One region of the Escherichia sp. E4742 genome, then DNA from elsewhere that is predicted to be linked to it. Evidence: predicted binding sites of a transcription regulator. Region 1 holds the regulator's gene; each other region holds the start of a gene.
What was found. The regulator PurR, encoded in region 1, represses purine synthesis genes. The targets are predictions, from matches to a motif close to CANGCAAACGTTTGCNTG.

Region 1 (4,216 bases):
TAGCCCATTTCGCTGAGGATAAACGGTGAACCGGTTAGCCAGGCAAAGAAACTGGCTGAACAGGCCGCATAAATCAGCACATTCCCGCGATAGGTTTTTGAACGCAGCAGATCGGTAAAGGTCAGTCCATCCTGACTATTATTGCGTGCTTTCGTGGTGGGTTTAAGCCAGAAAATGGGCAGAATCAGCACTACGGCAATGGCAAACAGAGTGGCGAAAATCGCCTGCCAGGAAAAATGGACCAGCAGCCAGCTACCTAACAGCGGAGCAAGCGCCGGAGAAAGCCCCACTAAAGGCATAATGGTCGCGAAAATACGGTTAACTTTTTGTGAAGGATAGTAATCCGTCACCAATGCCTGCCAGATAACGGCCGCGGCACAGACACCCACTGCCTGTACAAAACGCAATACCAGCAGCGTGGCAGCGTTTTCCACCCATAACATCCCCAGACTACCCAGCGCAAAAATTGTCAGGCCGATCAATAACACAGGTTTACGACCATAACGATCGGAGAGCGGCCCCCACAGGAGCTGGGCAGCGGCAAAACCGGCAAGGAACAGACTAAGGCTGGCACTGACAGCAGACGCAGGCGTTTGCAGGTCGGCCTGAATGGCGGCGAAAGCAGGCAGATACATATCGGTTGCCAGAAAACCGAGTACGCTCAAACCCGCCAGCCAGACTAAAAATCTTTTCCCAGGTTGCATGTATATTCTCTAAATTCCTCAATTAAACACCGTCGCAAAGTGTAGGGAGTGAAATTCCTGTTGTGAAACGGTAATATTTGATGACTGGTTTCAAAAATTTTGCAGGCAAACTATGTGGTCTGAATATTCTCTCGAAGTGGTTGATGCAGTGGCGCGAAATGGCAGCTTTAGCGCTGCAGCCCAGGAGTTGCATCGCGTTCCTTCTGCGGTCAGCTATACCGTGCGTCAGCTGGAAGAGTGGCTGGCGGTGCCGCTGTTTGAACGGCGTCATCGTGACGTGGAACTGACCGCTGCCGGGGCGTGGTTTCTCAAAGAAGGGCGCTCTGTTGTCAAAAAAATGCAGATCACCCGCCAACAATGTCAGCAGATAGCGAACGGCTGGCGCGGTCAATTAGCTATCGCGGTAGATAATATTGTCAGGCCAGAACGCACGCGGCAGATGATTGTTGATTTCTATCGCCATTTTGATGACGTCGAACTTCTGGTTTTTCAGGAAGTGTTCAACGGCGTCTGGGATGCGCTTTCCGACGGGCGCGTGGAACTGGCGATTGGCGCGACACGAGCGATTCCGGTCGGTGGCCGTTACGCCTTCCGGGATATGGGAATGTTGAGCTGGAGTTGCGTTGTTGCCAGTCATCATCCGCTTGCGTCGATGAATGGGCCGCTCAGCGATGACACGTTGCGCAACTGGCCGTCGCTTGTGCGCGAAGACACGTCGCGGACGTTGCCCAAACGAATTACCTGGCTGCTGGATAACCAAAAAAGGCTTGTCGTACCTGACTGGGAATCATCGGCAACCTGTATCTCGGCCGGTTTATGCATTGGCATGGTGCCTACGCATTTCGCCAAACCGTGGCTTAATGAGGGAAAATGGGTGGCGTTAGAACTGGAAAATCCATTCCCTGATTCGGCATGTTGCCTGACATGGCAGCAGAATGATATGTCGCCAGCGTTAACCTGGTTGCTGGAGTATCTCGGCGATAGTGAGACGCTGAATAAGGAGTGGCTGCGGGAGCCGGAAGAGACTCCCGCAACGGATGATTAACGACGATAGTCGCGGAACGGACCGTCAGCCACGGAGCGGCGTTCAATAAGCCGCGGATGAACTTCGATAGACTGCGGTTCTTCGCGTTTGTTGACGATACGGTCCAACAGCATGTTGAACGCCGTTTCGCCCAGTGAATCTTTTGGCTGATGGATAGTGGTCAGCGCCGGGGTAAAGTAGCGGGCGTTGCGTACGTTATCATAACCGATCAGCGAAACATCCTGTGGTACGCGCAGACCCATTTCATCAGCAGCGCAAAGTGCGCCCATTGCCATGATATCGCCACCACAGAAAACCGCAGTAGGGCGGTGTGGCTGCGACAGGATTTGTTGCATGGCGCGATAACCCGATTCAGGTTCAAAGTCACCCTGCACAATCCAGTTTTCTGGCACCTTGATCATCGCTTCTTCCATCGCCTTCATAAACCCTGCCAGACGACCCGCGCCGGTATTACGTTCCAGAGGGCCAGGGATGACACCAATTTCGCGATGGCCGCGTTCGATCAGATAGCGTCCGGCCATGTAGCCGCCTTCAAACGCGTTATCGATGACCGCATCGGTAAAGTCGGCTTTTGCTTCGCCCCAGTCCATTACCACCATCGGGATATGGCGATACTCTTCCAGCATCGCCAGCAACGGTTCCGGATACTCAGAACACATGACCAGCAGGCCATCGACGCGTTTTTGCGCCATCATCGACAGATAGGCTCTCTGTTTCTCCAGATTGTTCCACGCGTTGCCGAGGATCAGCGTGTAACCTTTCTGGAAGCAATTTTTTTCAACCGCTTCGATGATCTCCGCGAAATAGGCTGCTTCGCTGCTGGTCGCCAGCAAGCCGATAGACTTGGTATGGTTAACCTTCAGGCTACGCGCTACCGCGCTAGGGGAGTAGTGTAATTCTTTAATCGCTGCCCACACGGCGTTGCGCGTTTCTTCAGCGACGAAACGAGTTTTGTTTATAACGTGTGACACAGTTGTAGTGGAAACGTTTGCTCGCTTCGCTACATCTTTTATTGTTGCCATTCCATTTCACTCCAGACCCTAACTTCAGCTCCTGCAAAATCGCAAGGTAAACGTTTGCCTTTACACACCTTACGCGCAACAAAAGTGTTGCGGTACGCCGGAAAAACGACACAGAGCGTCAGGAAGGGGTCAATGGCCAGTACGCAAATAGTGTAAGCGTGGAATTTTGGCCGATCTTGATGAAAAGGGGAAGTGGTAAAAACACTTATCATTATAAATGGCGGGAGATTTTTTCTTCACAGTGTGTAAAAATGCGTAATATCACTTTTTGTAGGGTAATAAAAAAGGAGAAAACTTGATGAGTACCGACCTTAAATTTTCACTGGTAACAACCATTATTGTCCTCGGTTTGATCGTGGCCGTAGGTTTGACTGCCGCGCTGCACTGATTTCCCTTCGAGGGAGCGCATCCTCCCTCGCACTCTCTTCCCTTTTGTTAGCAAAATGGCAAAAGTGTTTTCTCTTTTTGTTATTTTCAATTTTTTGTGATTGCTGTCATGCTTTCGCCACTTTGATGAATATCGTGTAATGACGCGAAGAGGTGGAGATTAGACATGAAAATTAACTATCCGTTGTTGGCGCTGGCAGTTGGCGCGTTTGGTATCGGGACAACGGAGTTCTCGCCAATGGGCCTTTTACCCGTCATTGCGCGCGGTGTGGATGTCTCGATTCCTGCTGCGGGCATGTTAATCAGCGCCTATGCGGTTGGCGTGATGGTTGGCGCGCCGCTGATGACATTACTGCTGTCTCATCGCGCCAGGCGCAGTGCGCTTATTTTCCTGATGGCCATTTTCACTCTTGGCAACGTGCTTTCCGCCATCGCGCCGGATTATATGACGCTGATGCTTTCACGCATTCTGACCAGTCTGAATCACGGGGCATTCTTTGGTTTGGGTTCAGTCGTGGCCGCAAGCGTTGTGCCTAAACACAAACAGGCCAGCGCTGTCGCCACTATGTTTATGGGCTTAACTCTGGCAAATATTGGCGGTGTTCCTGCGGCGACCTGGCTTGGCGAAACTATTGGCTGGCGGATGTCGTTTCTGGCAACGGCGGGGCTGGGCGTAATTTCAATGATTAGCCTGTTCTTCTCGTTACCGAAAGGCGGCGCAGGAGCTCGACCGGAAGTGAAAAAAGAGCTGGCTGTATTGATGCGTCCGCAGGTGTTATCAGCCTTGCTGACGACGGTACTGGGGGCTGGCGCAATGTTTACCCTCTACACCTATATTTCACCAGTACTGCAAAGTATCACCCACGCAACGCCGGTGTTCGTAACAGCCATGCTGGTGCTGATTGGCGTCGGGTTTTCTATCGGTAACTATTTAGGCGGTAAACTGGCAGATCGTTCGGTCAACGGCACGCTGAAAGGCTTTTTGTTGCTGCTGATGGTGATTATGCTGGCGATTCCGTTCCTGGCGCGTAATGAGTTTGGTGCGGCTATCAGCATGG
Region 2 (4,216 bases), 180 kb from region 1:
CGTTAGTTACCGATGGACGACTCTCTGGTGCTTCAGGTAAAGTGCCGTCAGCTATCCACGTAACACCAGAAGCCTATGATGGTGGGCTGCTGGCAAAAGTGCGCGATGGGGACATCATTCGTGTGAATGGACAGACAGGCGAACTGACGCTGCTGGTAGACGAAGCTGAACTGGCTGCTCGCGAACCGCACATTCCTGACCTGAGCGCGTCACGCGTGGGAACAGGACGTGAATTATTCAGCGCCTTGCGCGAAAAACTGTCCGGTGCCGAACAGGGCGCAACCTGTATCACTTTTTAAGACGACAAAATTTGTAATCAGGCGAGAGAAAACTCTGATGAAAAACTGGAAAACAAGTGCAGAATCAATCCTGACCACCGGCCCGGTTGTACCGGTTATCGTGGTAAATAAACTGGAACACGCGGTGCCAATGGCAAAAGCGTTGGTTGCTGGTGGGGTGCGCGTTCTGGAAGTGACTCTGCGTACGGCGTGTGCAGTTGATGCTATCCGCGCTATCGCCAAAGAAGTGCCGGAAGCGATTGTGGGTGCCGGTACGGTGCTGAATCCGCAGCAACTGGCAGAAGTGACTGAAGCGGGAGCACAGTTCGCAATCAGCCCAGGTCTGACTGAACCACTGCTGAAAGCGGCGACAGAAGGAACTATTCCTCTGATTCCAGGTATCAGCACTGTTTCTGAACTGATGCTGGGTATGGACTACGGCCTGAAAGAGTTCAAATTCTTCCCGGCAGAAGCTAATGGCGGCGTGAAAGCACTGCAGGCAATTGCGGGTCCGTTCTCCCAGGTTCGTTTCTGCCCGACAGGCGGTATTTCTCCGGCTAACTACCGTGATTACCTGGCGCTGAAAAGCGTACTGTGCATTGGTGGTTCCTGGCTGGTTCCGGCAGATGCGCTGGAAGCGGGCGATTACGACCGCATTACTAAGCTGGCGCGTGAAGCAGTAGAAGGCGCGAAGCTGTAACAGTCAAAATGCCCGATCGTGGATCGGGCATTTTTGTCGCGTTTTTGCCAGATTTAACCTTGTACTTTTACCTGTGCTGCGGCGTGCTTCGCGCGTTCAATCGCTTCATCAACACTTTCTGCTGTAGCCAGCGCAACCCCAAGACGACGGCTACCATCAATTTCCGGCTTACCAAATAAACGAATCTGCAAACCTGCGCCAACGGCATTCTGCACGTTATCAAACGTGACATTCTGGCTGGTCAGTTGCGGCAGGATAACGGCTGAAGCGGCAGGACCATACTGGCGAATCCCGCCCACCGGCAGTCCCAGGAAAGCACGCACATGCAGGGCAAACTCAGAAAGATCCTGAGAAATTAACGTCACCATCCCGGTGTCATGCGGGCGAGGGGAGACTTCACTAAAAATCACCTCATCTCCACAGACAAACAACTCGACACCAAACAGCCCATAACCACCCAGTGCAAGCACCACCTTGCGGGCAATCTCCTGCGCACGTTCGAGGGCCAGTGGACTCATTTGCTGCGGTTGCCAGGATTCACGATAGTCACCGTCTTCCTGGCGATGACCTACAGGCGCACAGAAATGAACACCATCTACCGCGCTGACGGTCAGCAGGGTAATTTCGAAATCAAACTTAACGACGCCTTCAACAATCACGCGACCCGCTCCGGCGCGACCACCTTGCTGGGCGTACTCCCATGCCTGAGTCAGTTGTTCGGCAGAGCGAATAAACGTCTGCCCCTTGCCGGAAGAGCTCATCACCGGTTTAACAATGCAGGGGTAGCCAATGGCGGCGACCGCCTCGCGGAAAAGGTCTTCGCTATCAGCAAAACGATAAGTTGAAGTGGGAAGCTGAAGCTCTTCCGCAGCCAGACGACGAATACCTTCGCGGTTCATCGTCAATTGTGTTGCACGCGCGCAGGGGACAACATTTAGCCCTTCCTCTTCAAGCTGGATCAGCATATCGGTAGCAATAGCTTCGATCTCCGGCACGATATAATGTGGTTTTTCCAGTTCAACAACACGGCGCAATGCGTCGCCATCCAGCATATTAATGACATGGGCGCGATGAGCGACATGCATGGCTGGCGCGTCGGCATAGCGATCGACCGCAATCACCTCTACGCCGAGGCGTTGGCATTCGATAGCCACTTCTTTACCCAGTTCACCGGAGCCCAATAACATCACGCGAGTTGCTGCCGGACGCAGCGCAGTGCCTAATAACGTCATAACGAATATCCCCTGATTAATTCCGCGTGAAGTATAAACGAAAACGTTTGCGCGTGTCTTTATTGCTTGATTGCTTGCGTTGATTTCTCGACTGAAAAGAAATACACTGTATAAAATTACAGTTATGGTGAGAGGCTGCAAATGGCGGTTGAAATTAAATACGTGGTCATTCGTGAGGGCGAAGAGAAGATGTCGTTTACCAGCAAAAAGGAAGCCGATGCTTATGACAAAATGCTCGATACAGCGGATCTACTCGACACATGGTTGGCGAATTCTCCGGTGACAATGGAAGACGAGCAGCGTGAGGCGCTTTCTTTGTGGTTGGCGGAACAGAAAGATGTGCTTAGTACCATTCTGAAAACCGGTAAATTACCTTCTCCTCAGGTGGTCGATACTGACACGGATGGGGAAGGTGAAACCCACGCCGCCTGAAGCAACTTGCGCTCCTGATAATTTGTACCATGCTTTCTCCTGAATCATTGTGCTATGGAGAAAAACATGAAAAAAAGAGGAGCGTTGTTGGGGCTGTTGTTGGTTTCCGCCTGTGCATCAGTTTTCGCTGCCAATAACGAAACCAGCAAGTCGGTAACTTTCCCTAAATGTGAAGGTTTGGATGCAGCAGGAATTGCTGCGAGTGTAAAACGTGATTATCAGCAAAACCGCGTGGCGCGTTGGGCCGACGATCAAAAAATCGTCGGTCAGGCCGATCCGGTGGCGTGGGTTAGTTTGCAGGACATTCAGGGGAAAGATGATAAATGGTCGGTACCGCTGACCGTGCGTGGTAAAAGTGCCGATATTCATTATCTGGTTAATGTGGATTGTAAAGCGGGAATGGCGGAATATCAGCGGCGCTAATGGCTTCTGGTAATTCGATTGACCGTTGGCGGATGCGGCGCGAGCGCCTTGTCCACCCAACAACGTACCAGCCCCCACAGGCCTGATAAGAATCGCCAGGTTCGCATCAGGCAATTACAATCAAATCTACAAGCCTCAAATTAATCACATCATCCAGCACCTTACCTGACGTGAATTTCCTGTGAGAACTGCCTCCCGTCCCGCTTATTTGCGCATCTTTTGTCTCTATATACACTTTCTGACATCCTCATTCGCTATGCTATTGCCATTAAAATGGTGAATTGAGGAGCAAAAATGGCTAACTGGTTAAATCAACTGCAATCCCTTCTTGGGCAAAGCAGTTCTTCCTCTTCGTCTACAGATCAGGGATTGGGCAAACTTTTAGTACCTGGCGCATTAGGCGGGTTGGCAGGACTGCTGGTTGCGAATAAGTCAGCACGTAAACTATTAACGAAATACGGTACAAACGCGTTGCTGGTTGGCGGCGGAGCGGTCGCCGGTACAGTACTGTGGAACAAATACAAAGATAAAATTCGTGCGGCGCATCAGAACGAACCGCAATTCGGCACCCAAAGTACGCCGCTGGATGAACGTACAGAACGTTTAATCCTCGCCCTGGTTTTTGCTGCCAAAAGCGATGGTCATATCGACAGTAAAGAACGCGCGGCTATCGACCAGCAATTGCGTGAAGCTGGTGTTGAAGAGCAGGGGCGTGTATTTATCGAACAGGCAATCGAGCAACCATTGGATCCGCAGCGCCTGGCCCAGGGGATTCGCAACGAAGAAGAGGCACTGGAGATCTATTTCCTGAGCTGTGCGGCTATTGATATTGACCATTTTATGGAGCGCAGTTACCTGAATGCACTGGGGGATGCGCTGAAAATTCCCCAGGAAGTCCGTGAAGGAATTGAACGCGATCTCGAACAGCAAAAACGCACTTTGTCTGAATAATATCTCACTCCGTATAGCCTGATATGCCTGTTTATCGGGCTATACAAAACCGCACAGCTATTTGAGCGAATTAATTTTCGCTGGCTACATCCCTTCGATTTTCACGCCATTACCTGTCATCATCTATACAATGACCGCCCTGTTTCGCTTGCATCCCGGGTGAGTTTTGCCACCCTTATAAGATGTTTCAACCAGAAAGA
Region 3 (4,216 bases), 1.8 Mb from region 1:
CACAGGTATCCACGCGCTTGTAAACCGGGTGCAGATCATACTGATCGCGCAGCTTGCGGATTTCCGCTTCGCGTACACCTGCCAGTTTTGCCAGACGCGCATCGGCAAAGCCTTTGCGTTTCAGCTGGCGCAGGAAGTCAGCGTTCAGGCCAGTGATGCCCACTTCTGCCACTTTCTCTTCCAGACGTACCAGCTCTTCAATCTGTACCAGGAACCAGCGGTCAATGTTGGTCAGGTTAAAGACGCCGTCTACAGACAGGCCCGCACGGAAGGCATCGGCGATATACCAGATACGCTCTGCGCCTGCATCTTTCAGTTCGCGGCGGATTTTGGTCAGCGCTTCCGGGTCATCGAGGCTGACTTTCGGGTCAAAGCCAGTCGCACCGACTTCCAGGCCGCGCAGCGCTTTTTGCAGGGACTCCTGCTGCGTGCGACCAATCGCCATCACTTCGCCAACCGATTTCATCTGAGTGGTCAGACGGTCGTTCGCACCAGCGAATTTCTCGAAGTTGAAGCGAGGAATTTTGGTGACCACGTAGTCGATGGACGGCTCAAAGGAGGCCGGAGTACGCCCGCCGGTGATGTCGTTCATCAGCTCGTCGAGGGTGTAACCCACCGCCAGTTTTGCCGCCACTTTAGCAATCGGGAAGCCGGTCGCTTTCGACGCCAGCGCCGAAGAACGCGACACGCGCGGGTTCATTTCGATAACAATCAGACGACCGTTTTTCGGGTTCACCGCAAACTGAACGTTGGAACCGCCGGTTTCAACGCCGATTTCACGCAGTACCGCCATCGAGGCGTTACGCATGATTTGATATTCTTTGTCAGTCAGCGTTTGGGCTGGCGCGACAGTGATGGAGTCACCGGTGTGGATGCCCATTGCATCGAAGTTTTCGATAGAGCAGACGATGATGCAGTTGTCGTTTTTATCACGCACCACTTCCATCTCGTACTCTTTCCAGCCGATCAGCGACTCATCAATCAGCAGCTCTTTGGTTGGGGAGAGATCCAGACCGCGGGCGCAGATTTCTTCAAACTCTTCGCGGTTATAAGCGATACCGCCACCGCTACCGCCCATGGTAAAGGATGGGCGAATAATACACGGGAAGCCCACGTCAGCGGCAACCGCCAGCGCTTCTTCCATCGTGTGTGCAATACCGGAACGTGCAGTTTCCAGACCGATTTTCTTCATCGCTACGTCGAAACGGCGGCGATCTTCTGCTTTATCAATCGCATCGGCAGTGGCACCAATCATGGTGACGCCGAACTCTTCCAGCACGCCCTGACGCTCAAGCTCCAGCGCGCAGTTCAACGCCGTCTGACCGCCCATCGTTGGCAGCACTGCGTCCGGGCGCTCTTTTTCAATAATCTTGCGTACCACTTCCCAGTGAATCGGCTCGATGTAGGTCGCATCAGCCATTTCCGGGTCGGTCATGATGGTCGCTGGGTTGGAGTTCACCAGAATGACGCGGTAACCTTCTTCGCGCAGGGCTTTACATGCTTGCGCGCCAGAGTAATCAAACTCACACGCCTGACCGATAACAATCGGGCCCGCACCCAGAATCAGGATACTTTTTATATCTGTACGTTTTGGCATGGCTCTTTTACTCCTGATTACTTAGCGGTTTTACGGTACTGCTCAATTAACTCGATAAAGTGGTCGAACAACGGCGCTGCGTCGTGTGGACCTGGGCTGGCTTCAGGATGCCCCTGGAAGCTGAACGCCGGTTTATCGGTGCGATGAATCCCCTGTAACGTACCGTCGAACAGGGATTTATGTGTAACACGCAGGTTTGCAGGTAATGTTGCTTCGTCCACCGCAAAACCGTGGTTCTGGGCGGTGATCATCACCACGTTTTTCTCCACATCTTTAACCGGATGGTTGCCGCCGTGGTGACCAAATTTCATTTTGATGGTCTTCGCACCGCTCGCCAGCGCCAGCAGCTGATGGCCGAGGCAGATGCCGAATACCGGGATGTCGGTTTCGAGGAATTTCTGGATGGCGGTAATGGCGTAATCACACGGGGCCGGGTCGCCAGGACCGTTGGAGAGGAAGATGCCGTCCGGATTCATTTTCAGCACATCTTCAGCAGATGTTTGCGCCGGAACGATGGTCAGGCGACAGCCTCTGTCCACCAGCATCCGCAGGATGTTGCGCTTGGCACCAAAATCGTAAGCCACGACGTGGAACGGCAGCTCGTCTTCTTTTTTCGCTTCTGGCAGGCCGCCGGTCAGCGTCCAGCTCCCTTGTGTCCAGCTATAGGCTTCTGCGGTAGTCACTTCTTTTGCCAGATCCATACCATTGAGGCCTGGGAACGCGCGGGCTTTTTCTAATGCCAGCGCCGCATCCGGGTTATCGCCCGCGATAATGCAGCCATTCTGTGCGCCTTTCTCGCGCAGTAAACGCGTCAGCTTACGGGTGTCGATATCGGCAATCGCCACGATGTTATGGCGCTTCAGGTAAGAAGAGAGGTCTTCGGTGTTGCGGAAGTTGCTGGCAATCAGCGGCAGGTCGCGAATCACCAGACCTTGTGCATGTACCTGAGAGGATTCTTCATCGGCGTCATTAGTGCCGACATTGCCAATATGGGGATAAGTAAGAGTAACGATTTGACGAGAATAGGAAGGATCAGTGAGGATTTCTTGATAACCGGTCATTGAAGTATTGAAAACGACTTCCCCAACCGCCGAACCTGTTGCCCCTATGGCCCGACCGTGAAACTGGGTTCCGTCTTCCAGAACCAATAGCGCTGACTTAATCAAAACACCCTCCAGAGAATATTCACTCACTTTATTTGCATATTAATTCACAGTGATGACGTAAATCAATGCAAATCTGCTTACCGACGAATTTCTGGCAAACGGCGGCATTCTGGATATAAGTGCGCTAAAAGTCAACTTAATGGCGGGATTTTTTATGTTATTTTATGGCTCATGTATGTTTTAATCGCATTAACCGACAAAAAGATCATCTAACCAGTTCTGGAAAACGCTTGCGCAGCAAGAAGATTGCACAAAACCAAAATCCTTAGAAAAAAGTGGACCAGATGGTCAAAATTTACATTAAAACAACAAAAACAGGCAACTAAACTTTAGTTTTTAGCCATTTTTTAATTACCAACAAACGAAACAAGAAAAATAAAAGGGCTAAAAATTAAAGCCCTTTATAATCAATATATTAAATGTGTTATTTTTGCATCAATACAAATGTTTTGTGGTTATAATCTATTGAGTTCAAGGACATCTCGCATATCAAAAAGACCACTTTCCTTGCCATTTAGCCACAATGCCGATCTTACCGCACCGTTAGCAAATGTCATGCGGCTGGACGCCTTATGGGTAATCTCCAGACGTTCGCCGATATCGGCAAACATGGCGGTATGTTCACCCACGATGTCACCCGCACGTACAGTGGCAAAACCAATGGTGCCAGGGACACGTTCACCAGTATGGCCTTCACGACTGTAGACCGCGCAATCTTTCAGGTCTTTATCAAGAGCGTGGGCAATCGCCTCCCCCATTGCCAGCGCAGTGCCTGACGGCGCATCCACTTTATGTCGATGATGTGCTTCGATAATTTCGATGTCAGTGTAGTCACCCATTACCTGAGTGGCTTTCTCCAGCAGCTTAAGCATGACGTTAACGCCAACGCTAAAATTGGCGGCAAAGACAATCGCAATATCTGTGGCAGCGTCACGAATCGCTTGTTTGCCAGCGTCATCAAAACCCGTTGTACCAATCACCATCCCTTTGCCATGCTGGCGACAAAAAGCGAGATGGTTCAGCGTACCTTCCGGACGGGTAAAATCGATAAACACATCAAAATCATCTTTTACCGCGTCGAGGCTGCTTTGCACGGTAACGCCTGTTTTTCCGACTCCGGCCAGTTCACCAGCATCGCTGCCCAGTAAAGAAGATCCTTCGCGCTCCAGCGCCGCGCCCAGCTGCACGCCTTCTAATGCCAGCGCCGCCTGAATCAACTGGCGGCCCATACGCCCCCCGGCTCCCGCGATGGCAACGCGGATGTTTGCATCATGCATAGCTATTCTCTTTTGTTAATTTGCATAGACCGTTTTCAGAGTAACCAGCGCATCGCTACGCCGCCAGCCAAAAACGCTGATAATTAGAAATTAATGATAAACAGGGAGGGATATCAGTGAAAGGCATGAGTCAATGAATGACTGCATGCCGATAACATGTGACAGGTTACGACGCC
Region 4 (4,216 bases), 590 kb from region 1:
AACGATATACAACCCAGAAATGGTAAAGGCACCGTTAAGGTGCCTTTTGGGTGGATGGTCATGTCATGTTAATGACGACGATACTCATTGACATGGAAATCACCAGATTCAATTTTGGCGATTCCTGCTTCTAATATCGAAATAAATTGTCTGGCAACATCAGTAGTTAACCAGAGTGTCTGACCAACTTCAGTCCCTTCCTGCTCGGACTTATTTGGGGTCTGGTAGTGCAAACGCAACATCAGCGCATCATAGCTATCAACGGTGCTGATGTCCCACCCTACGAGCGGATGAGTCTGAATGACTTCATTGTTTTTTTCCATCATGGCCCCCTAATTCGTGTTACTAGACAACGTTATTCGAGGTTCAATGCGTTTTTATCTGAAGCAACTTCAGTATATCAATAAATATGGGTATTCACCGAAATTTTAAAGGGGTAGTGAGATATTTTTTTGCTTTTAAGATTTATATGAACAATAAAACAGCATGTCATTCATATTTTTTTAGCATATTGTGCAATTATTTTGAGGGAGTGTAAAATTTGTACTAACAATCTTAAAATATAAAAAAAGCCGGGGCGACCCGGCAAAACAAACATCACTGCATATTATTCGCTAACAAACCAGTCATCGGCGCTTTCCCACGTTTCTTGTAGAATTTCGCTAATGCGCTGTTTATCTTCTTTTGTTGCGCCAATAACTGATAAATTATTTGCCGCAGCATATCGTACCGATACGTGACCTTCATTGTCCGGAAACGCATACTGAATGCGACGAGAAAGTTCACCCGCCAGAGCGTCAATGGCCCCAGTGGGTAGTGGAGAAGTTTTCGCTATGGTGACTTCAATTCGCATAATAGCCCCCTGTTGAATATACTGGTTATTTATACAGGCAAAATAAGTTAAAGACAACAGGTGGCTACGTTTTTTATTGCTTAACGGACCAACGTACAGTTTCCCCAGCCAGGAAAGGAACAAGCGTGTCGTCTGTCAGAGTGATGCTTTCAGCAATTGGCTGTTCTTCGCGTATCAGCTCGACAAACGATTCATTGACCGGTAATCCATAGAATTTCGGCCCGTTTAAAGAACAGAATGCTTCAAAATGTTGTAGTGCATTCATCTCTTCAAATACGGTTGCATAGCTACCCAGCGCCGATGGCGCATTAAAGCAACCTGCACAGCCGCAGCTACTCTCTTTACGATGACGGGCATGTGGCGCGGAATCGGTACCCAGAAAAACGCGATCAAAACCACTGGCGACCAGCTCACGCAGCGCCTGTTGGTGAATATTGCGTTTGAGGATCGGCAGACAGTAGAGATGCGGACGCACGCCACCAACCAGCATATGGTTACGGTTAAACATCAGATGCTGGGGAGTAATGGTGGCGGCCAATAGTTCATTTCCGTCACGAACATAGTCGGCAGCGTCTTTGGTGGTGATGTGCTCAAAAACGACTTTCAGCGCGGTCAGGCGCTGGCGTAACGGCTCCATGACCGTCTCAATAAAGCGCGCTTCACGGTCAAAAATGTCGATGTCAGCATGGGTCACTTCACCATGCACCAGCAGCGGCATACCGATTTTTTCCATGCGCTCAAGTACTGGCATGATTGTGTCAACCGACGTCACACCATGGCTGGAGTTGGTGGTGGCGTTCGCGGGGTAAAGTTTTGCGGCGGTGAACACGCCTTCGTTAAATCCACGCTCCAGCTCATTGGGGTCGAGCGAATCTGTTAAATAACAGGTCATCAGCGGGGTGAAATCGTGTCCGTCCGGTACGGCGTCAAGAATACGTTGGCGATAAGCCACAGCAGCCTCAACTGTTGTTACAGGCGGTGCCAGATTGGGCATAACGATGGCCCGACCATAGGTTTCGCTGGTATACGGCACGACAGTTTTTAACATGTCGCCATCGCGGAGGTGAAGGTGCCAGTCGTCTGGGCGGCGGATCTTTAATACCTGGGATGGTGCAGTCATTAATTTCTATGCTCCGGCTGAAGGGATGTTTTTGCCGGACACAAAGGATAAGCGGAAACGTTTTCCTTTGCACGAAAAATAAAGGGCGCAAATACGCCCTCGTAATTAATCAGTGAACGGAATGACTATTTCACCTGGTTTCACTTCAATGCCTTTTGCCAGTTTTTTAGCCATTGCTTCGCCTTTGCTACCATCTTCGCGCAGGATGTAAGCCGGCTGCTGGTTAAAGTAATTGCGTAATGCCTGATTCAAATAGGGAAGTAACGTTTGCATAACGGTTTGCATTTTTTCCGGCTGCACGGTCGCGTCGACCACTTCCATCTCTTTCAGGAAGATAGCGCCTTTTTCTTTATCAAACACAGGCAGCGCTTTCAGCTTCAGTTTCATGGTTGCTTTTTGGCTACCGAACAGGGAGTTCATATCCAGATTGGCGTCCCCGGTTAGGGTAACCTTATTAGGTTCTTCACGACCAATTTGGCTGGTCAGGTTTGTCAGCACTATATGGGCGTCAGCCACGCCGGGCAAACCGATATCTTTTGAGAAATTATTATGTTTCGCAAGCGACTGGTTAATCTCTTGTTCGGTGATGGTGTATTGGGTGAGTTGATTACAGCCAACGAGCAGGCCACTGACGATTAATGCAGCGGCAAATAAAAACTTGTTCATGGTAGTCCTCGACATGAAATCTGCGTCAATATCCTGACACAACGCAGCATGTGTCACCAGCGATAAACTCGCCAGCAGAAAAAACTGAAAACAGCGGCAACCCGCGAATACAGGCTGCCGCGGCAGGTCAGGATTAAATCGCCATTGATGATAGTAAATTGATTTGCGTCTGTTTAGCCATGTTATCGCGGTAATCAGCGACGCGGCTTGGCCAGTTTATTCCTGCAACCAGTGTCAGATTACGCAGTAGCGGAAAAAGTTGAATGTCATCTTCCGAAAGCTCACCATTCACGGCGTTTGGCTTGACGATGAGTTTATCCAGTGCACGTAAATCATCGCTGATATTTTTAATTAACCCATCAGAATGAGAGAGAAGCTCGGCAAAATTACCCGCGCTGGCCTCTTTCTTGTCGATGAAGTATTTGCGTGCGGCGGGAGTAGAAAACTCATCAAAAGCCGATTTGGCAAAACGCGGCAACAGCAGTTTATTGGCATAGCCGTTGACCTTGCGCAGCCACTCTTCAATGGCAGGGGAGCGTTTACCAGTCAGTAACGGTTTGCCGTCGAGCTTATCAACGTAGTGAACAATGTCCATGCTTTCTGGCATATAACGGCTGTCATCTTTTTGCAGAATGGGAACCTGTTTTTGACCGACCATCCGGGTGGGTGTTTCTGCATCGTCGTTGAGCAGAACGTGTAATTCGACGGGGATATTTTTCAGGCCGAAAATCATGCGGGCTTTGAGGCAGTAAGGGCAGTGATCGTAAATATATAGCTTCACGTGACTCCTCCATTTGGCTGTCAGTTCACTTTCAGTATGGAGGAGTCAGGGGGGAGTATCAAATCAGGCATCGCGTTCCAGCAACCGACGCGCGGCACGTTTATGGCTAAATTGCCAGCCCAACGCAAGGAAGGTGATGACGCCAATAACGCCCAACATCATCCACGGCAACTCCGGTTGTTGCGTGGATTTACCCAGGTCAAACAGCCAGCCGCCGCCGATATAGCCAATAGCGCCGCCTATCGCCAGGCCCAGCCGACTAAATCCCATATAACTGCCGCGCGCTCGTGCATCTGCTAACGAGGCGCTAAGAGTTTCACGCGCAGGTTCGGCAATGATCGAGCCAATATAAAACAGACAAATCAGGGTGAATAGTTGTTGCAGGCCACTGACCATGCCCACGGGTATCATGCTTAATGACATCACCAGTAGCCCCGCCATCAACCGGTGTTCCAGACGAAAACGCTTTTCGCTCCAGCGGGCGATAGGGTAGAGCAACGTTAACGACAGACACGCTTCGATGGCATACATCCATTTAACGGCAGAGGGCGCTCCGGCAACGTCGTTGACCATAATCGGCAGCATCAACATCACCTGCACAGCCAGCATGTAGTAGCCCGCGAGTGTCAGGACATAGGTGACAAAACGTTTATCGCGCATCACGCGGGTCATGCCTTCGCGGACTGGCGTGCGCACGGTAGAGAGTTTCCATGCGGGCAACAGCCAGGCGTTAAACGCTGCACACAATACAAACAGAATTGCCCCCGTGGCGCAGACCAGGCGAAAATCGTATTGC

Region 2: the regulator PurR is predicted to act here: its motif matches at 2,247-2,264, upstream of purT (formate-dependent phosphoribosylglycinamide formyltransferase).
Region 3: the regulator PurR is predicted to act here: its motif matches at 2,983-3,000, upstream of carA (glutamine-hydrolyzing carbamoyl-phosphate synthase small subunit).
Region 4: the regulator PurR is predicted to act here: its motif matches at 2,024-2,041, upstream of pyrC (dihydroorotase).

Annotation. Positions count from the first base shown of each region.
Region 1 covers NZ_CP040443.1:4,772,270-4,776,485, reverse strand. Annotated here, with positions in the region: gene punC (purine nucleoside transporter PunC) at 1-704, opposite strand, end outside; gene punR (DNA-binding transcriptional activator PunR) at 817-1,749, shown strand; gene purR (HTH-type transcriptional repressor PurR) at 1,746-2,771, opposite strand; gene cydH (cytochrome bd-I accessory subunit CydH) at 3,070-3,159, shown strand; gene FEM44_RS23215 (MFS transporter) at 3,325-4,216, shown strand, end outside.
Region 2 covers NZ_CP040443.1:4,950,483-4,954,698, reverse strand. Annotated here, with positions in the region: gene edd (phosphogluconate dehydratase) at 1-299, shown strand, start outside; gene kdgA (bifunctional 4-hydroxy-2-oxoglutarate aldolase/2-dehydro-3-deoxy-phosphogluconate aldolase) at 337-978, shown strand; gene purT (formate-dependent phosphoribosylglycinamide formyltransferase) at 1,032-2,210, opposite strand; gene yebG (DNA damage-inducible protein YebG) at 2,352-2,642, shown strand; gene yebF (protein YebF) at 2,709-3,065, shown strand; gene FEM44_RS24135 (tellurite resistance TerB family protein) at 3,360-4,016, shown strand.
Region 3 covers NZ_CP040443.1:2,998,428-3,002,643, reverse strand. Annotated here, with positions in the region: gene carB (carbamoyl-phosphate synthase large subunit) at 1-1,597, opposite strand, end outside; gene carA (glutamine-hydrolyzing carbamoyl-phosphate synthase small subunit) at 1,615-2,763, opposite strand; gene dapB (4-hydroxy-tetrahydrodipicolinate reductase) at 3,219-4,040, opposite strand; partial or broken gene rihC (ribonucleoside hydrolase RihC) at 4,207-4,216, opposite strand, start outside.
Region 4 covers NZ_CP040443.1:4,180,503-4,184,718, forward strand. Annotated here, with positions in the region: gene bssS (biofilm formation regulator BssS) at 69-323, opposite strand; gene dinI (DNA damage-inducible protein I) at 608-853, opposite strand; gene pyrC (dihydroorotase) at 927-1,973, opposite strand; gene FEM44_RS20145 (lipoprotein) at 2,079-2,639, opposite strand; gene grxB (glutaredoxin 2) at 2,773-3,420, opposite strand; gene mdtH (multidrug efflux MFS transporter MdtH) at 3,484-4,216, opposite strand, start outside.